Regions from separate parts of the Streptomyces sp. NPDC002057 genome, predicted to be linked through region 2. Evidence: riboswitches for the same ligand, from Rfam matches in the RefSeq annotation. Region 2 holds a riboswitch; each other region holds the start of a gene.
What was found. Region 2 has a riboswitch for ZMP and ZTP ahead of ABT129_RS14965 (phosphoribosylaminoimidazolecarboxamide formyltransferase). Riboswitches for the same ligand answer to the same signal wherever they lie in the genome.
Positions count from the first base shown of each region.

Region 1: linked by a shared signal. The riboswitch ahead of glyA (serine hydroxymethyltransferase) and the one ahead of ABT129_RS14965 (phosphoribosylaminoimidazolecarboxamide formyltransferase) in region 2 are both predicted to bind ZMP and ZTP.
Region 3: linked by a shared signal. The riboswitch ahead of ABT129_RS23750 (bifunctional 5,10-methylenetetrahydrofolate dehydrogenase/5,10-methenyltetrahydrofolate cyclohydrolase) and the one ahead of ABT129_RS14965 (phosphoribosylaminoimidazolecarboxamide formyltransferase) in region 2 are both predicted to bind ZMP and ZTP.

Region 1 is NZ_JBEOXR010000019.1:85,625-92,299, reverse strand. It holds gene ABT129_RS17470 (glutathionylspermidine synthase family protein) at 1-191, shown strand, start outside; gene ABT129_RS17465 (polysaccharide deacetylase family protein) at 238-933, opposite strand; gene rocD (ornithine--oxo-acid transaminase) at 1,025-2,233, opposite strand; ZMP/ZTP riboswitch at 2,435-2,525, shown strand; gene glyA (serine hydroxymethyltransferase) at 2,599-3,864, shown strand; gene ABT129_RS17450 (hypothetical protein) at 4,009-4,809, opposite strand; gene ABT129_RS17445 (RNA polymerase sigma factor) at 4,802-5,398, opposite strand; gene trpS (tryptophan--tRNA ligase) at 5,455-6,468, shown strand; gene ABT129_RS17435 (2'-5' RNA ligase family protein) at 6,563-6,675, shown strand, end outside.
Region 2 is NZ_JBEOXR010000015.1:77,824-84,498, forward strand. It holds gene ABT129_RS14945 (VanW family protein) at 1-1,370, shown strand, start outside; gene ABT129_RS14950 (serine hydrolase domain-containing protein) at 1,553-2,584, shown strand; gene ABT129_RS14955 (GNAT family N-acetyltransferase) at 2,712-3,359, shown strand; gene ABT129_RS14960 (glyceraldehyde-3-phosphate dehydrogenase) at 3,436-4,881, shown strand; ZMP/ZTP riboswitch at 4,969-5,053, shown strand; gene ABT129_RS14965 (phosphoribosylaminoimidazolecarboxamide formyltransferase) at 5,088-6,245, shown strand; gene ABT129_RS14970 (DUF817 domain-containing protein) at 6,306-6,675, shown strand, end outside.
Region 3 is NZ_JBEOXR010000032.1:62,666-69,340, forward strand. It holds gene ABT129_RS23740 (SWIM zinc finger family protein) at 1-222, shown strand, start outside; gene ABT129_RS23745 (hypothetical protein) at 245-1,159, opposite strand; gene ABT129_RS23750 (bifunctional 5,10-methylenetetrahydrofolate dehydrogenase/5,10-methenyltetrahydrofolate cyclohydrolase) at 1,673-2,527, opposite strand; ZMP/ZTP riboswitch at 2,557-2,665, opposite strand; gene ABT129_RS23755 (GNAT family N-acetyltransferase) at 2,798-3,400, opposite strand; gene ABT129_RS23760 (hypothetical protein) at 3,393-4,010, opposite strand; gene ABT129_RS23765 (TetR/AcrR family transcriptional regulator) at 4,000-4,638, opposite strand; gene ABT129_RS23770 (Rossmann-fold NAD(P)-binding domain-containing protein) at 4,823-5,503, shown strand; gene ABT129_RS23775 (TetR/AcrR family transcriptional regulator) at 5,755-6,339, opposite strand; gene ABT129_RS23780 (NAD(P)-dependent oxidoreductase) at 6,455-6,675, shown strand, end outside.

The sequences.
Region 1 (6,675 bases), on a different contig from region 2:
CGGAGCCGTTCGTCCGGGACGGGGAGCCCTGCTGCTACCAGGAGCTGTCCCCACTGCCCGACTTCGACGGCAACCGGGTGGTGCTCGGCGCGTGGGTCGTCGAGGACGAGGCCGCGGGGCTCGGGATACGGGAGTCGGCGGGTCCCGTCACCGACGAGTACGCCCGCTTCCTCCCGCACGTCATCCTGTAGCGCCCCCGGGGACCTTCCACGACGGACCCGCGGAAGCCCCGGGAGGCTACTCCGCGACGTACTCCCGCAGCGGCGCGGGCTTCAGGCCGGCCGCCTCGGCCGCGTCGAGGGCCCGCAGCAGGTCCTGCTCCAGGGTCTCGTTGAAGTGCAGCAGGATGATGTCGCCGGCCTTGAGGGTCGGCGTCGGCGGGGACCACTGGCCCCAGGTGGTGAGGTCGTACGTCCACGTCACCAGCGCCTTCGCCCCGCAGGCGCGGGCCGCGGTACGGGTGGTCGCGTCGTACACCCCGTACGGCGGACGCAGCAGCCGCGGGCCGTCCCCGAACTGGGCGAGGTGCCGGTCGCGCGCCCCGCACACCTCCGCCTTCTGGCCGGCGGCGTCGAGGGTGGTCAGGTCTGGGTGGTTGACGGTGTGGTTCTCGACGCGGGAACGCCCCTGGTTCAGCAGGGTGTGGAAGTAGCCGGAGTCGTACGAGTAGGCGCCGGGCAGCAGGAAGAGCGAGGCGGGCACCCGGCGGTCGAGCAGCAGTTTCGCCGCGGCGGGGTCGTGGAACCAGCCGTCGTCGATGGTGATGAAGACGACCGGGTCGGTGGTCTCGACGTGCGAGACCACCGGGACGGGCTCGGGCCAGGCCGCCTTCGGGGCGGCGTGCGCGGGTCCCGTGACCGCGCCGAGGAGCGCGAGCGGGACGAGGGCGGCGAGCGCGGCACGCACGGCGTGACGCAGACGGAGTCTCGGCATGGCCGCATCATTGGCCTAGACCAACTGCCGTGTCAATGGTCCGAGTTGCCCCGCACCGGCCCGCGTCCGCCGCACCCGGGAACGGAGTTCCTCACTCCGCCGACAGCACCCCCCGCAGCTGCTCCAGACCCCAGTCCAGGTCCTCCTTCGAGATGACCAGCGGCGGTGCGATCCGGATCGTCGAACCGTGCGTGTCCTTCACCAGGACACCCCGCTCCATCAGCTTCTCCGAGATCTCCCGGCCCGTGCCGCGCGAGGGCGCGATGTCCACGCCGGCCCACAGGCCGCGCCCGCGCACCGCCTCCACCGCCCCACCGCCGACGAGGAGCCCCAGTTCCGCGTGGAGGTGCTCGCCCAGCTCCGCCGCCCGCTCCTGGTACTCGCCCGTCCGCAGCATCGCGACCACTTCGAGGGCCACCGCGCAGGCCAGCGGGTTCCCGCCGAACGTCGAGCCGTGCTCACCCGGCCGGAACACCCCGAGCACCGAACGGTCGGCGACCACCGCCGACACCGGGACCACCCCGCCGCCCAGCGCCTTCCCCAGGATGTACACGTCCGGCACCACACCCTCGTGCTCGCACGCGAACGTCCGGCCCGTCCGGCCCAGACCCGACTGGATCTCGTCCGCCATGAACAGCACGTTCCGCCGGAGTGTCAGCTCCCGCACCCCCGCCAGATATCCGGCCGGCGGCACCAGGACCCCCGCCTCGCCCTGGATCGGTTCGATCAGCACCGCCACCGTGTTCTCGGTGACCGCCGCCTCCATCGCCGTCAGGTCCCCGTACGGCACGATCTCGAACCCCGGCGTGTACGGACCGAAGTGGTCCCGCGCCTCGTGGTCCGTGGAGAAGCTGACGATCGTCGTCGTCCTGCCGTGGAAGTTGTTCGCCGCGACCACGATCTTCGCGTGCCCGTCCGGCACGCCCTTCACCTCGTACCCCCACTTCCGGGCGGTCTTCACGGCCGTCTCGACCGCCTCCGCGCCGGTGTTCATCGGCAGCACCGCCTCCTTGCCGCACAGCTCCGCGAGCTGTGCGCAGAACTCGGCGAACCGGTCGTGGTGGAAGGCGCGCGAGGTCAGCGTCACCCGCTCCAGCTGGGCCTTCGCCGCGTCGATCAGACGCCGGTTGCCGTGCCCGAAGTTGAGCGCCGAGTACCCGGCGAGCATGTCGAGGTAGCGGCGCCCCTCGACATCGGTCATCCAGGCGCCGTCCGCCGAGGCGACGACGACCGGCAGGGGGTGGTAGTTGTGAGCGCTGTGCGCCTCCGCCGAAGCGATCGCGTCTTGTGTGCTCGACACGGGATCTCCGTTCGTCCTGCGGCTCGGGGGGTGACCCCGACGAGGGGGTGTGGCCCCTGTTTCTATCGTCGCTCGGATGCCGGGCGGGGAAACCTCGCGCACGGCGCGCCCTTCGCCGGTGTCCCGCCGGTCGGCCCCCTCTCCCCGGTCGGCCCCTCTCCCCGGTCGGGCCCCGACCGACAGGCCACCCGCTACGCTGAGAACACGCACGGCGACTGGCGAACGGGGAAGCGACCCCGGGGGAGCCGTGCGCGGCAGACCACACGAGACGCCGCCCGCCTGGGCGTCACGGGACCAGAGTCCCGCGTGGCGCCGCGCCTCTCACGCAGTGCCCCGGGACCCGCCGACGCCCGGAGGACACCACCATGACCGCACCGCAGCACCCCGCACTCGCCGCCGCCGATCCCGAGCTCGCCGCCCTCGTCGGAGCCGAGGAGAGCCTCCAGGCGGAGACCCTGCGCCTCATCCCCAGCGAGAACTACGTCTCCGCCGCCGTCCTGGAGGCCTCCGGCACCGTCCTCCAGAACAAGTACAGCGAGGGCTACCCCGGCCGCCGCTACTACGAGGGCCAGCAGAACATCGACCAGGTCGAGACCCTCGCCGTCGAGCGCGCCAAGGCCGTCTTCGGCGTCGACCACGCCAACGTCCAGCCCTACTCCGGCTCCCCGGCCAACCTCGCCGTCTACCTCGCCTTCGCCGAACCCGGCGACACCGTGATGGGCATGGCCCTGCCCATGGGCGGCCACCTCACCCACGGCTGGGGCGTCTCCGCCACCGGCAAGTGGTTCCGGGGCGTCCAGTACGGCGTCCGCCACGACACCGGCCTCGTCGACTTCGACGAGGTCCGGGACCTCGCCCTCAAGGAGCGCCCGAAGGTGATCTTCTGCGGCGGCACCGCGCTGCCCCGCACGATCGACTTCGCCGCCTTCGGCGAGATCGCCCGCGAGTCCGGCGCCGTGCTCGTCGCCGACGTCGCCCACATCGCCGGCCTCATCGCGGGCGGCGCCCACCCGTCCCCGGTCCCGCACGTGGACGTGATCTCCACGACCACCCACAAGACCCTGCGCGGCCCGCGCGGCGCCATGCTCATGTCCCGCGAGGAGCACGCCAAGGCCCTCGACAAGGCCGTCTTCCCCGGCCTCCAGGGCGGCCCGCACAACCAGACCACCGCCGCCATCGCCGTCGCCCTCCGCGAGGCGTCCCTGCCCTCCTTCCGTGACTACGCGCACGCCGTCGTCGCCAACGCCAAGGCCCTCGCCGAGGCGCTCCTCGCCCGCGGCTTCGACCTGGTCTCCGGCGGCACCGACAACCACCTGATCCTGATGGACCTCACCCCCAAGCAGGTCCCCGGCAAGATCGCCGCGAAGGCCCTCGACCGGGCGGGCATCGTCGTCAACTACAACACCGTCCCCTACGACCCCCGGAAGCCCTTCGACCCCTCCGGCATCCGCATCGGCACCCCCTCCCTCACCTCCCGCGGCCTCACCGCGGCGCACATGACGCAGGTCGCCGAGTGGATCGACCGCGGTGTCGCGGCCGCCGGCACGGGCGACGAGGAGGCACTCCGGGCGATCCGCGCCGAGGTGGCCGACCTGATGTCCACCCACCCGGCCCCGGGCCTCCCGGTCTGACCCTGCGACCCGGCGGCCGGCCCGGACGGCGCCGCCCAGCCCCGCCCCCGCCTCGCCCCGTCCAGCCCCGGGGGCCGGCCGGGGTGGGTGGGCGCGCCCCCGCACGCCGCCCTTGCACGCCGACCCCGCAAGCCGCCCCGGGCGTCAGCCCGTGGACTCCGCGGCTCTCCGGGCCTCCTCGCGGTCCGGTATGCCCTCCAGCCGGAAGGTGAGCGCGCCCCCGTTCCTCGTCCAGAGGAGCGTGGGGCCCGCCGTACGCACCTCGTGGGTCCAGGACGCGCCCGTCCCGTCCGTCATCGGGAAGGTCAGCAGGTGCGGGGCCGCGAACCAGTAGCCCTGCGCGCCGTCCGGCAGGTCGACCCACTGCGGCTGTGTCCTGACCTGCTTGGCGAAGCCGATGTCCAGGCGGGCCGGGAACTCGTCGAGCCGGACCGTCCGCTCCCCGTCCCGCCAGCACAGGCTGATCACCGCCCGTCCCCGCTCCGCCGACCCCGTCACCGCGACCGCGTCCGGCGCGCCCAGCGCCCGCGGTATCAGCGGCTCGAAGCCCGCCAGACGCCCGGCCTCCGCCGGCGGCACCGGCTCAGGGCACCCCGGCACCGCGCCACCGTCCGGAACGGGGCGCCCGTCGGGGACGTACCGCACGGAGACCCCGCCGAAGCCGAACCACTCCGCCACCGCCGCCCGCACCGGCGGAGTGAGCACGAGCACGATCAGCACCCCGGTGAGCCCCGCCACCAGCGCCCGCCACCGCGCGCGCGCCCGGCCCCGCACCGAAGCCCACCACCGGCGCCCCGCCGGCGGCGGCTCGGGCACCGGGGTCGGCACCTGCTCGGCGAGGAGCTGCGCCAGGACCCGCTCGGCCATCGACCCGCCGTCCACGTCCGGCACCCGCAGGCGCCGCCCCAGCTCCCTCAGCTCGTCCGGCAGACCCTCGTCAGCCACGCTCCCCACCTCCCTCCAGGCCCTCTCCCAGCACGCGTCCCAGCTTCTTCAGAGCCCGGCTCAGCCGGGACTTCACCGTCCCCTTCGGCCAGCCCAGCGCCTGTGCGGTCTCCGTCTCGTCCAGCTCCAGCAGATAGCGGTGGATCACCACCTGCCGGTGGTCCTCGGTGAGACCGTCGAGCGCGTCGAACAGCCGCCGGCTCCGCTCCCGCGCCTCGGCCGCGACCGCCGGGTCCGCCGACTCGGGTATCCGCGGCTCGCCCCCGAGCAGGTCCGCCTCCCGATCGGCGACGGCCCGCTGCCGACCCGCCGAGCGCACTGTGTTCCTGGTCTCATTGACGACGATCCGCAGCAGCCACGGCCGGAACGCCGCGCCCTCCTGGAAGCGGCCGAGCGAGCGGTACGCCTTGAAGAAGGCCTGCTGCACCACGTCCTCGGCCTCCGCGCCCGCGCCGCACGCCACCGCCGCTCTCAGCGCGACCGCCGTGTGCGCGCGCACCAGCTCCGCGTACGCCTCCGGCTCCCCGGCGCGTACACGTGCGATCACCGCGGCCTCGTCGTCGACCAGGCCCCCCTCCCGCGTCCTCACACTCTTGATACACCGGCAGTCCGGGATCGGTTCCCACACCTGAGAGAATGATGTGCATGGCCTCTGACGTTCCCCGCGTGCTCTCCGGAATCCAGCCCACGGCAGGCTCGTTCCACCTCGGCAACTACCTCGGCGCCGTCCGCCAGTGGGTCGCCCTCCAGGAGACCCACGACGCCTTCTACATGGTCGTCGACCTGCACGCGATCACGGTCCCGCAGGACCCCGCCGAGCTGCGCGCCAACACCCGGCTCGCCGCGGCCCAGCTGCTCGCCGCCGGTCTCGACCCGGAGCGCTGCACCCTCTTCGTCCAGAGCCACGTCCCCGAGCACGCCCAGCTCGGCTGGGTCATGAACTGCCTCACCGGCTTCGGCGAGGCCTCCCGCATGACCCAGTTCAAGGACAAGTCCGCCAAGCAGGGCGCCGACCGCGCCACCGTCGGCCTCTTCACGTACCCGATCCTCCAGGTCGCGGACATCCTGCTCTACCAGGCCGACCAGGTCCCGGTCGGCGAGGACCAGCGTCAGCACATCGAGCTGACCCGCGACCTCGCGGAGCGTTTCAACGGCCGCTTCGGCGAGACGTTCACGATCCCCGCGCCGTACATCCTCAAGGAGACGGGCAAGATCTACGACCTCCAGGACCCGGCGATCAAGATGAGCAAGTCGGCGTCGACGCCGAAGGGGCTCATCAACCTCCTGGACGACCCGAAGACCAGCGCGAAGAAGGTCAAGAGCGCGGTCACCGACACCGACACGGTGATCCGTTTCGACCCGGTGAACAAGGCCGGCGTCTCCAATCTGCTCACGATCATGTCCACGCTCACCTCCACGTCCGTCGCCGACCTGGAGAAGAGCTACGAGGGCAAGATGTACGGCGCGCTGAAGACGGATCTCGCCGAGGTCATGGTGGACTTCGTCACGCCGTTCCGGACCCGCACCCAGGAATACCTGGACGACCCGGAGACGCTGGACTCGATCCTGGCCAAGGGAGCGGAGAAGGCCCGCGCCGTCGCCGCCGAGACGCTGGCGCAGACGTACGAGCGCATCGGCTTCCTGCCCGCCAAGCACTGAGTCCAAGGACCCTGGCCCAAAGGGTGGTGCAGGCCGCACACTGGCGGCTGCACCACCACCGCACACAAGTCGACCGACGACGGAGGAGAACGACGTGGGGACCGTAACGCTCGGCGTTTCGATCGCGGTCCCGGAGCCCTACGGCAGCCTGCTCCAGGAGCGGCGCGCCGGCTTCGGGGACCCGGCCGCACACGGCATCCCCACGCA
Region 2 (6,675 bases):
AGCGCGAGATCCAGCCGGTCCTCGCGTACGACGACGCCAAGGCGAAGGCGACCGTGGCCGGACTCGCCGGGAAGAACGACCGCGCGGTGCGCGAGGGCGCCGTCGCCTTCCGCTCGGGCAAGGCCGTCGCCACCCAGCCGGTGACGGGCCAGAAGCTGGACACCGGGCGGGCCGTCGAGGCCCTGCGCGCCGCCTACCCGGCCACCGGCGCGGCCGCCGTGAGCCTCCCCGTCTCCGTGACCGAGCCGAAGCTGCCCGCCGCCGAGGTGACCCGCTTCCTCGACACGTACGCGAACCCCGCGGTCTCGGGCCCGGTGACGCTCACCACGGGCGAGGACCGGCTGCGGATCTCCGCCGCCACCCTCGGCGACCACCTCACCGTCAAGAACGAGAACGGCCGGCTCACCGGCGCGCTCGACGCCGAGGCGCTGCTGCGCGACCCGGACGTGGCGCAGCCGGTCGCCGCCCTGTCGAACGCCCCGGTGGAGGCGCGGCTCGGGGTGCGGGACGGCAAGGTCGTCGTGGAGTCGGAGGGCCGGCCGGGGCACGAGGTGACCGCGAAGGCCCTCGGCGACGCCGTACGCCCGCTGCTCACGAAGTCCGGCGCGGCCGCGCGCACCGCCCCGGTGGCCACCACGGTCACCCAGCCCGACCTGACCTCGGACTCCCTGGCCCGCCTCGGCATCACCGAGCAGATGTCGTCGTTCACGGTGAACTTCCCGGCGGCGCCGTACCGGACCACGAACATCGGCCGGGCCGCCGAACTCATCAACGGCTCGCTGGTCCAGCCCGGCGAGGTGTGGAGCTTCAACAAGACGGTCGGCGAGCGCACCGCGGACAACGGCTTCGTCGACGGCACGATGATCCTCGACGGCCAGTACCGCTCCGCGCCCGGCGGCGGTGTGTCGGCCATGGCCACCACCGTCTTCAACGCCATGTTCTTCGCCGGGGTGAAGCCCGTCGAGTACGGGGCCCACTCCTTCTACATCGAGCGCTACCCGGCCGGCCGGGAGGCGACCGTCGCATGGGGCTCGCTGGACCTGAAGTTCCGCAACGACTCCGGGAAGCCGATCTACATCAAGGCGGGCGCGACGGACTCCTCCGTCACCGTGAGCTTCCTCGGGACGAAGAAGTACGACTCCGTGGAGGCGGTCGCCGGTCCGCGCACCAAGCTCACGGAGCCCGGGAAGCGCGAGGGCACCGGCGAGGCCTGTGTGCCGCAGCCGCCCGCGCAGGGCTTCGACATCGCGGTGGACCGGGTCTTCAAGGACGGCGGCGCCGAGGTCAAGCGGGAGACGTTCAAGACCCACTACACGCCGCGCGACGAGGTCATCTGCAAGCCGGCCGACAAGGACTCGGACGCCAGGTGACCCGCCCGTGGCCGACGGGGCCACGGGCCGCGCGTGACCGACGGGGAGACGGACGACGGGTGACGCCGACGTGACCGGCGGGACACGGACCGACGGAAGGGTGTCTTCCCGCACGGCCGGGGCATGACTCCGGAGCACGGCCCACCAGGCCAGGGCCGCCCTCAACCCGTCGGAGGCACGCCTTGGCGCAGCGCAGCGACCCCTTCGAGCGACTCCTCGGCGAGGCCGTGCGCGCGGGTGTCTGCCCGGGCATGGTGTGGGCCGTGGGTGACGCCCGTACGACCCTGTCGGAGGGGGCCGTCGGCCTGCTCGACCCCACGCGTCCCGACGAGCCGACGCGCGCCGACACGCTCTTCGACGTCGCGAGCCTCACCAAGGTCCTGGCCGTCTGGGCCGTCACCGGCACCCTCGTCGACGCCGGGAAGCTCGACCTGACGGCCCCGCTCGGCAGCTACTGGCCCGAGGCCGCCGGACGGCCCCTCGCCGACGTGACGGCGCACCACCTCCTCACCCACACCGCGGGCATGCCGCTGCGGGCCAACCTCCGCCATCTGTACGGCTCCGACCCGCAGGACGTCCGGGACGGCGTCCTCGCCGAGCCGCTGCGACACCGGCCGGGGGCGGCCGTCGCGTACACCGACCGGGCGGCGCTGATCCTCGGCTACCTCGCCGAGCACCTCACCCGGGAGCCGCTCCCCCGGCTCGCCGGGGACCGGGTCTGGTCCCCGCTCGCCATGACGGAGACCCGGTACGGCCCGCTGCCCGCCCCGGCCAGGGAGCGGTGCGCGCCCACCGAGTACGACGAGGAGAGCGGCGCCCCGCTCAAGGGCACCGTCCACGACTTCTCGGCCCGGCTCCTGGGCGGCGCCTGCGGCATCGCGGGGGTCTTCACGACCGCCGCCGACACCGGCCGGTTCCTCCGCCACCTGCTGGCCCCGGTGCCCGGCACCTTCTCCGCCGACTGGACGGCCCTCTCGCTCCGCGTCCACACCGGAGCGCTCGTCCCGCCGCGCGGCCTGTTCTGGCATCCGGCGCCGGGCACGGAGCCGACGGACGACGTCTGGTCCCACTTCGGCTTCACCGGCACGGGGCTGTGGGTGTCACCGGCGCGCGACCGCTGGGCGGTCCTCCTCACCAACCGTCTCCGGTTCACCCGCGACCCCGGCCCGCTGGCGCGCGTCAGGGACGTCTTCCGCGCCCTCGCCTTCCCGTGACGGCCCTCCCCCGGCCGCCTCTCGTGACACCCGCGGCCATCCGCGTGCCGTCCGCCGGGGTCCCTGTGCGAACCTGCACCCGGTTCCAACGATCTCTGCCGGCTCGACGTGTACGGAGTACGAAACGATGGGTCTCACCCTTGAAGGACCGGTCCTGGAGGGCGCCCTGGTGCGCCTGGAGCCGCTGGGCCACCACCACGCGGCCGGTCTCGCCGAGGCCGCCGCGGAGAACCGCGACACCTACGGTTTCACCTCGGTGCCGCGAGGGGACGAGGTCGGGGCGTACATCGACGCGCAGCTCGGCCGCGCCGCCGACGGCCTGCTCGCGCCGTACGCCCAGGTGTCCGCGGTGACCGGCCGGGTGGTCGGTCACACCTCCTTCTGGGACCCGCGCCCGTGGCCGTGGCCGTCCCGTGAGGGCCTCTGCGCGATCGAGATCGGCTTCACGTGGCTCGCCGCCTCCGCCCAGGGCACGGGAGTGAACACCGAGGCCAAGTACCTGCTCTTCCGGCACGCCTTCGAGGTCTGGGAGGTGGCCCGGGTCGACCTGAAGACGGACGCCCGCAACGCCCGTTCCCGGGCGGCCATCGCGAGCGTGGGCGCGACCTTCGAGGGCGTCCTGCGGAACTGGGGGCGCTCATGGGCGCCGGGCGAGGAGGACCGCCTGCGCGACAGCGCCGTCTTCTCGGTCGTCGCCGAGGAGTGGCCCGAGCGCCGGGCGGCGCTCGAAGCGCGACTGGCGGCCCGGAGGGCGGCCGGGGGCGGCCGTCCGTGAGGTTCGACACCCCTCTGATCGAGCAAACGGACCGGGGGTTACCATATGAGCGCCGCCTAGCTCGAAAGATAAACTTGTGACTGTCAATGACGACTCGTTCACCAGCTGGAAGAACCGCGAGGAGATCGCGGAGTCGATGATCCCGATCATCGGGAAGCTGCACCGGGAGCAGGACGTCACCGTCCTGGTCCACAGCCGCTCCCTGGTGAACAAGTCGGTGGTCAGCATCCTCAAGACCCACCGCTTCGCCCGGCAGATAGCCGGCGAGGAGCTGTCGGTCACCGAGACGCTCCCCTTCCTCCAGACGCTCACCACGCTCGACCTCGGCCCGTCGCAGATCGACATCGGCATGCTGGCCGCCGAGTACAAGACCGACGACCGCGGTCTCTCGGTCGCGGAGTTCACCGCCGACGCCGTCGCCGGCGCCACGGGCGAGAACAAGACCGAGCGCCGCGAGGGCCGCGACGTCGTCCTCTACGGCTTCGGCCGCATCGGCCGCCTCGTCGCCCGCCTCCTCATCGAGAAGGCCGGTTCGGGCAACGGTCTGCGTCTGCGCGCGATCGTCGTCCGGGGCGGTGGCGAGCAGGACCTGGTGAAGCGCGCCTCGCTGCTGCGCCGCGACTCGATCCACGGCCAGTTCCAGGGCACCATCACCGTGGACGAGGCGAACAGCACGATCGTCGCCAACGGCAACACGATCAAGGTGATCTACGCCAACGACCCCTCCGAGGTCGACTACACGGCGTACGGCATCGACAACGCCATCCTCATCGACAACACCGGCAAGTGGCGCGACCGCGCGGGCCTCTCCAAGCACCTGCGCCCCGGCATCGACAAGGTCGTCCTGACCGCGCCCGGCAAGGGCGACGTGCCGAACATCGTGCACGGCGTCAACCACGACACGGTCAAGCCGGACGAGCGGATCCTGTCCTGCGCCTCCTGCACCACGAACGCGATCGTGCCGCCGCTGAAGGCGATGGACGACGAGTACGGCGTGCTGCGCGGTCACGTGGAGACCGTCCACTCGTTCACGAACGACCAGAACCTCCTGGACAACTACCACAAGGCCGACCGCCGCGGCCGTTCCGCGCCGCTGAACATGGTGATCACCGAGACCGGTGCCGCCTCGGCCGTCGCCAAGGCCCTGCCGGAGCTGAAGGCCCCGATCACGGGCAGCTCGATCCGCGTCCCCGTCCCGGACGTCTCGATCGCGATCCTGAGCCTGCGCCTGGGCCGCGAGACCACCCGCGAAGAGGTCCTCGAGTACCTCCGCGACGTCTCGCTGCACTCGCCGCTGAAGCGCCAGATCGACTTCACCACGGCCCCCGACGCCGTCTCGATGGACTTCGTGGGCTCGCGCCACGCGTCGATCGTCGACGCCGGCGCGACCAAGGTCGACGGCGACAACGCGATCCTCTACCTCTGGTACGACAACGAGTTCGGCTACTCGTGCCAGGTCATCCGGGTCGTCCAGCACGTCTCCGGCGTGGAGTACCCGACCTTCCCGGCCCCGGCGGTCTGATCCCCGGACCCGCCCGACGGCACGGCCGCGCGCCGCACTTCCTCCCGGGGGTGCGGCGCGCCGCCGTACCCCCGTACGGATAGCATCGGTTCCGGCCGCGACTGGCGAGGGTGGATCACCACCGGGGAGCGGCCGTCGTTCCGCGTGCGCGTCGACCGCCTGGGCGCCTGCGTCAGTGATGTCCCGCTGACCCAGGAGGCCTTGCGATGGATCTGCGTTACGGAATCAACCCGCAGCAGGGGACGGCCACGGCCGCGCCGGTGGAGCCCGGCCGACGGCCGGTGCGCGTGCTGCACGGCAGCCCGTCCTACATCAACCTGCTCGACGCCCTGAACGGCTGGCAGCTCGTACGCGAGGCGAGCCGGACCCTGGGCCGGCCCGCCGCCGCCTCCTTCAAGCACGTGTCTCCGGCGGGCGCGGCGGTGGCCGGACCCGTCGACGACGTCACCGCCGCGCTCCACGGCGTCGACGGCGCCCGGGTCGGCGCCCTCACCAGCGCGTACCTGCGGGCCCGCGACGCCGACCCGAAGTCCTCGTACGGCGACTTCGCCGCCGTCTCGCACCCGGTCGACGCCGAACTCGCCGAGCTCCTCGCCCGGGTGGTCTGCGACGGCGTCGTCGCCCCCGGCTACGCCCCGGGAACGGTCGCCACGCTGAGCCGGAAGAAGAACGGCCGCTTCCTCGTGATGGAGGCGGACGAGACGTTCACCCCGCCGTCCCACGAGGCGCGCGAGGTGTTCGGCGTACGGCTCTCCCAGCCGCGCGACGACGTGCCGCTCTCGGCCGCCCTGCTCGACGACGTCCGCTGCGGCGCGCTGCCGCCCGCGGCGGCGGACGATCTCCTGCTCGGGCTCGCCGTCCTGCGCTACACCCAGTCCAACTCCGTGGCCTACGTCCGGGACGGGACGACGCTGGGGATCGGCGCCGGCCAGCAGTCCCGCGTGGACTGCACCCGGCTGGCCGGAGCCAAGACCGACACCTGGTGGCTACGGCGTCACCCGGCGGTCCGCGCCCTCGCGTTCCGGCCGGGCGTCCGGCGTCAGGACCGCGTGAACTGGCAGATCCGCTGTGTCGAGGGCGACCTCACCCCCGACGAGCACACCCGCCTCGCGAAGGCCCTCGCCGCCCCCGCCCCCGAGCTGACGGACGCCCAGCGCGCGGAGTGGCTCGGGCTCCTGACCGGGGTCGCCTTCGTCTCGGACGGCGCCCTGCCCTTCCGCGACAACGTCGACCACGCGCACCGGCACGGGGTCGCCCACATCGCCGAGCCGGGCGGCTCGATCCGCTCCACCGACGTCGAGGACGCCTGCCGCGAGCACGGGATCACCCTGGTGCGGACCGGGCTTCGCCTGTTCCACCACTGAGAGGTGGGAGGGACGGCGCCCGGGGCGAACCGACCCCGCCGGTCCGGCGTCCCTCCCCGTATGAACACGTTCAGATTCGGTCTCGGCCAGCTTCTGCGGTTCGCGGTGCTCGAGGCGCGCTGCTGCGCCTTCGCCCTCGCCCTCATCGGCGGCATCGCGGTCTCGGGCCTGCTCCCCGACCTGCCGATCGCCCGCTACGACCTGCTGTTGCTGTACGGGATCGGTCTCACCGCCCTCGCGTGGAAGGCCGGCTGGGACCGCGGTCGGGACGTCGCCGTGACCGTCGGCTGCCATGTCATCGGCCTGCTCTTCGAGTTGGTCAAGGTGCGGATGGGCTCGTGGAGTTATCCGGAGGAGGCGCTGACGAAGTTCGGCGGGGTGCCGCTGTACGGCGGGTTCCTCTACGCGGCCCTCGCCAGCTACGTCTGCC
Region 3 (6,675 bases), on a different contig from region 2:
GGTGCCCGGCTCGCGGAGGCCTGGCAGGACGACGAGCCGCCGGTACTGCGGCGGGCGGGCGCACGGTGGACGGTGGTGGGTGCGGAGGCCCAGCTGCGGTTCGGGGAGGACGAACGCTGGTGGCCGTACCTGAAGTCCGGCGCTCGCTGGTCCCCGGCGGGACCGCCGGACCGCGACCCGGCGACGGCCCTGGCGACGGCCCTGGCCGCCGGAACCGCCTGAGGCGGGGCCGGAGAAGGCGTTGCTACTGGAGGCGGTGCCTGAGCTTGCCGCCGCTCGCGGAGGAGGCGGCGAGGCTGCAGGCCACGGTGTCCGAGCCGAGGAGATAGCTCGTGCGGTACGGGTACTGGACGAAGGTGGTCCAGCGCGTACCGGCCGGCTGCCGTGCGGCCTTCCGGCGCAGGGGCTCACGGCACAGCACCGTCGCCGCCTCACGGATCGCCAGGTCGGTGACGAGACGGCCGGTCAGGGCGAGCCGGGCCACGAGTTCGGCATAGTGCGGCGTGTCGCAGGGGCGCCGGAGGGCCGTGCCCGGCGCGGCGCGGTCGATGTCGAAGCAGTCGCCGACCCGTAGGGCCTCGAAGGAGACGGGCCGGGTGGAGCCGCCGCCGCGTGTCGGGGACGGGGTCGGCCGGGAGGGGGGAGCGCTGCTCTCCGTACGGGTGGGCGACGGCGAGCCGGTCCTCTCCGGGCGGGCGGACCGCTGCGGGTGCGCGGTACGGGTCGGCGCGCCGTCCTTGGTCGCGACCGCGTCGGAGGTCGGCGTGTCGTCCGTGCTCGTGTCCGCTTCCCCGGCGGTGTCGCCCATGGGCGTGTCGGTCGGCCCGTCGCCGGGGGACGGGGTGGCGTCGGCCGGGCCGTCTCCGGTGACGACGGGCGAGGGCGCTCCGATCGTGTCGCCGCCGGTGCGTCTGTCGGTGGTGAGGCCCTGGTCGGTACCGCGGGCGGCCAGGAAGGCGGTCGCCACGAGCGTGGCCACGAGCAGCGGGACGAGCGGCACGCCGAACCGGCGGACGCGCCGCACGTCCGGTACGGGCCGGGGCGCGCCGAGCCGGACGAGGCGGGGCGACCACCCGGACGCGGAGCCGACCCGGAGCGGCGCGGCGGGGCGGGACCCAGGGCTCGCGTCGGATGCGTCCCGCGCGACGGACCCACCCACGGACCCGTCAACGGGACCAGACGCCTGGGAAGGGACGGACCACGCGGGTGGGGCGGATGTCTCGGGCACGGGAGATGTCTCAGGCGCGGCAGACACCTCAGGCGCTGCGGACGCCTCAGGCACGGCAGACGCCTCAGGCACGGCAGACGCCTCAGGCAGAGCGGCCGCCTCGGCCGGAACAGACGCGTGCCGCAGAACTGACATCGCCGGTGGGGCTGACGCCTCCGGCGCAGTCGGCATCTCGTGCGAGCCCGTCGCGGCGGACGGGCCGGACAAGGCGGGCGAGCCGGATGAAGCGGACGGGCCGGACGCGGCGGGCGCGCCCGGTCGGCGGTTCGGGGGCGGCGGGGTGGCGGCGGACGGGTGTGGCACGGGGTCCAGATTCGCCCGTCGGCGTCGCCGCGGCCACCCTTTTTCGGGCGACGAGCCCTGCCCGTACAGAACCGTGACATTCGTCGACCGGGCTCCCGCCCGCCACCGCCACCACTCCCGCCGCCCCGTCACGAACCGTCCCTACAGACCGAGCTGACGCTCCGCGCCCTCGACCGTCTGGGCGAGGAGCACGGCGATGGTCATGGGGCCGACACCGCCGGGGACGGGGGTGATGAGGGAGGCGCGCTCGGCGGCGGAGGCGAAGTCGACGTCGCCGACGTTGCCCGGGTTGTAGCCGGCGTCGACGACGACGGCGCCCGGCTTGATGTCCGCGCCCTTGATGAACTCAGGCTTGCCGACGGCGGCAACGAGGATGTCGGCCTCGCGGACGACGGAGGAGAGGTCCTCGGTACGCGAGTGGCAGTAGGTGACGGTGGCGTCGCGGCCGAGGAGGAGCAGGCCGGCCGGCTTGCCGAGGATCGCGCTGCGGCCGACGACGACGGCGCGCTTGCCGCGCGGGTCGACGTCGTAGGCGTCGAGGAGACGCATGATGCCGCCCGGCGTGCAGGAGACGAAGCCGGGAAGGCCGAAGCCCATGGCGGCGAACGAGGCCATGGTGACGCCGTCGACGTCCTTGGCGGGGTCGATGGCCTCGAAGGCGGCGCGCTCGTCGATGTGCGGGCCGACGGGGTGCTGGAGCAGGATGCCGTGGACCTCGGGGTCCTGGGACAGGGCGGTGATCGCCGCGACCAGTTCCTCGGTCGTCGTGGTGGCGGGCAGCTCGACGTGCTTCGAGCGGATTCCGGCCTTCGCGCAGCGGTTCTGCTTCATCTTCACGTACGTCACGGAGGCGGGGTCCGCGCCGACGAGGACGGTCGCGAGACAGGGGGTGACGCCGGTGCGCCGGGTGATCTCGGCGGCGCGGGCGGCGGTCTCCTCGACGGTACGGCGGGCGAGGGCCGTGCCGTCCATGAGGGCGGCGGTGCTGGTGGACATGGCAACTCCTGGGCGTCGTCTGTGACCAAATGGTTCGCCCAGGCGCACGGCATCGGGGCGGGCGCGCCACCGGGGCGCGCTCCCGCCGGGCCGCTCCCCGGTGGTGATCCACCTCAAGCGCCAGTCACGGCCCGGGCACCACTCTACGTGAGGGGTCGGAGGCGGTTCCCTGACAGGGGCGCGACGACCGGTCCCGGGCAGGGCAAGGCGGGACAGGGCATGGCAGGGCAGGGCATCGCGGGGCGGGACGGAGCGCGGCAGGCAGGGCGGTCAGGCGGTGCCCGGTCGCGCCATCACCCTGACGTCCAGCGGCCCCAGCGCGGTCCTCCGCAGATCGGTGAAGCCGAAGCGGCGGTAGAGAGGAACGTTCGCCGGGTCGGCCGTGGTCAGGAAGAAGCCCGCCGGTGCGGCGGTGGTCGCCAGTACGTGGTCCAGGAGGAACCGTCCGGCGCCGCGCCCCACCGTGTCGGGACGTACCCCGATGAACTCCAGGGTCCACGCGCCCTCCGGCGCGGAGGCTTCGGCGTGGTGCAGATAGCGCAACGTCCTCCCCAGGGCGGCGGGTCCGCAGCGGAGGCCCGTCCGTGCCGCCCAGGCGGCACGCGCGGACGCCCCGGGCACCGCACCCGACGGCGTGAGGACCGCGGCGGCGACCGGCTGCCCGTCCGGAGTCGTCAGCGCGTACCGGAGAGAACCGGGAAGTGTGGCGTGGGTCCGCAGAGTGGCCTCGAACCAGCGCGTCCGTACGGTCTCCGAGTCACCGCAGATCCATGAGACGGCGGGCTCCCGGACGAAGGCGGCGGACAGGGTACGGGCGCAGGTGGCCGTCTCCGGAGGGGAGACGACCCTCCATCGCGGGGCGATCTCAGACACGGCGCCTCCGCTCCAGCGGCGCCTCCGGGACGAGGTGGCAGACGAGCAGCTTCAGAAAGAACAGCGGTGCGAACCAGCCGAGTAGGGCGGGCACCTCCAGCCAGAACAGATTGATCAGGACCGCGACCATCAGAACGCTCATCGAGACCGGGCGCTTGAGGTGGAGGGGTGCGAACTCGACCATGGCCGCCCCGGCGAGCAGCAGCGCCGCGTTGACCGACGTCCAACGCCAGTCCCCCGACAGGACGATGAGCCCCATGGCGACGAGATGGATCAGGTGGGCGGAGACGAACAGCATCCGTGCCCGTCCGACTCCCGGGCCCGGACGGTGGTACCAGCGCTTGGCCGCGTTGGTCGCGTTGGTGAGCACTCCGCCGATGAGATCCAGTCCCACCAGTGCCACCACCGCGCACTGCGCTCCCGACCATCCGCGCCAGGCTCCCGAGGCCCACAGCCCGGCGGCCAGGAGGAGGCCGCAGGCGATCAGGCCCGCGGTCTCCACCGCCGACTCGGAACGGGACTTGCCCGGTCCCATGAACCGTTCGACGCGGCCCGCGAGTCCGGGCGGGGTCTCGGGTATGTCCCAGACGATCTCGACGTCAGCGCGCATCGGTGTTCCCCTCGTCGAAGGACGAGCCGGTCCCGCTCCACAGTCCGCGCAGCAGGGCCCACACCTGCGCGCTCTCAGCGCCTTCCGCGGGAGCCGGGGGTGTCGGCGACGCCTTCATGCGGGCGAGCGCCCACGCGTCGGCGGCCCTGAAGACCGCCGCGGTCACCGTGACCAGCAGCCCGTGGTCCACGTCGGTACGGATCACTCCCAGCGCCTGCCCGTTCGAGACCAGTTCGTCGAACCAGGCCAGCCACGGCCCGTCCCCCTCGCTCGTGCGCCCGATGGCCGCGTCGGCGAGGGCCAGATCGTCCGGGTGGCCCTGCAGATGGGCCGCGAGCGCGCCGGCGCTCGCGTCGAGGCGGGACCAGAACTCCACCTCGTCGCGGGCCGCGGGCCAGGGCTCCAGGGCGCCGAGCAGCCGCCGCAGCACGCCGTCGAGCACCGCGGAGAGGAGGTCCTCGCGCCCGTCGAAGTAGTGGTAGGCCGCGGTCTTCGAGAAGCCGGCGGCCTCGATGATCTTGTTGTAGGAGGCGCCTTCGGCCCCCTGTTCGGCGAAGTGGCGGCGCGCCACGGCCAGGATCAGTTCCTGACGCTCGGCGGGAAGGCGTTCAAAGCGAGGGAGAGGCATGTACCGACTCTACACACCAGTGGTGTGTACCGGTAGTACACGCTCCTGGTTCCATCGGACGCGCGGCGCCTCCCGGCCGGTGGTCGGCACCCCCGGAACCGGTCCGGGGCACCATGGACACCACCGCGTACCGGCGACCCGTCGGTCACCCCTCACCCCACCCACCTCAGCGAGAGGCACACCCATGAAGGTGATCATCTTCGGCGCGACCGGCATGGTCGGCCAAGGAGTACTGCGCGAGTGTCTGCGCGACGAGACGGTGCGCGAAGTCCTGGTGGTCGGCCGCACGAAGCTCGGCGTCACCCACCCGAAGCTGCGCGAGATCACCCACCCCGACGTGGCCGAGCTGATCACCCGACCGGGCACCGAGGAGGAGCTGACCGGGTACGACGCCTGCTTCTACTGCCTCGGCGTCTCCTCCCTCGGCATGTCCGAGGAGGAGTACCGGCGCGTCACCTACGACCTCACCCTGACCGTGGCACGCGCCCTCTCGGCCTGGAACCCCCGCCTCACCTTCGTCTACGTCTCCGGACAGGGAACCGACAGCACCGAACAGGGGCGCGTCATGTGGGCCCGCGTCAAGGGCAGGACCGAGAACCACCTGCTCGCCCTTCCCATGGACACCTATCTCTTCCGGCCCGGGTTCATCCAGCCCCTGCACGGCATCACCTCGCGCACCCGGCTGTACCGAGCCGGCTACGCCGCCCTCGGGTTCCTCTATCCGTTGATCAACAGGCTCGCGCCCCACCAGGTCACCACCACCGAGCGCCTGGGCCGCGCGATGATCACCGTCGCCACCACCGGCGCGCCCCGCCGCATCCTCGACAACCGGCAGATCAACGACACCGCGACCCACAGCATGTGAGCTGCCACCCGCCCGAAGAAAAGCGGACGCGAACGGCCGCCCGGCCACCGGAATCCACTCCCGGCGGCCTCCGCGCCCCACGAGGGCTCCGCCCCGACGGTGACCGCGCGGGCCTGCGGATCCCCGCCGACCCGGCGGCTGTCACGTCGGCAGCACGACACCTGCACGCCGGGCGGCCTCCGGCCTGGAAAGGAACACCCGGCGGGCCGTCCGCTCGACCTAGGTCCCGTCTCCCCGATCACAAGTGGTCCTCACGAGTGGGATGCTCTGTATGAACCGATCAAACGGGCCAGTTGTCGGCTCGTCGCCCGCAGTGGTTCCTCGCTGCGGTTGACCTGCGCCGTCACTTCGGCGCCTTCCAGGGCGCTGATGACGGTGGTCGCCAACTCCCGGGCGTCGTGGGCCTGGAAGCCGGAGCGCAGGAGCTTGTCGGTGACCGTCTGCTCCCAGCTGCGCAGTGCATCGGCACATGCCTGCTGGATTTCGGAGTCGGTTCCCAAGGTTTCCAGTGCCGCTGCCGTGACCGGGCAGCCGTCGGTCCAACCCGACACGCGCAGTCCTTCGGCGAGCTGCTGGGCACAGGCCCGAACGCCCGCGCCCGGGTCCTCCTCGCTGTCCAGCGCGTCGCGGAGGACAGCGGCAAACTCCTGGCCGCTGTACTTGATGGCGGCGACCGCAACGGCCTCTTTACCGCCCGGGAAGAAGTGATAGACGGAGCCCAGTGTGGCCTCCGCCTCCTGGGCGATCTGCTTGATGCCCGTGCCGACATAGCCCTGGCGCTGCAGGAGGCGCGCTGCGGCGATGACGATCCGGTCCCGGGTGCTGGCTTGTCCCATGTGCACACCCTACTGGTTAGAGCGTTCGTTTTAGAGCCGTGTTATATTGCCTCCACGCTCTGGATAGAGCGTTCGTTTTAGTCGCCTCGTCACTCGTACCGCGGAGGTCTTCCCAATGGACACCAAGCAGCCTGTGACCGTCATCGGACTCGGCCCCATGGGGCAGGCGATGGTCCACGCCTTACTCGGGCAGGGACACCATGTCACCGTCTGGAATCGCACCGCGTCCCGTGGCGATGCCCTCGTCGCGCGCGGCGCCATACGCGCAAAGAGCGCCGAAGACGCCCTGACCGCCAATGAGCTGGTCGTCCTGAGCCTCACCGACTACGATGCGAT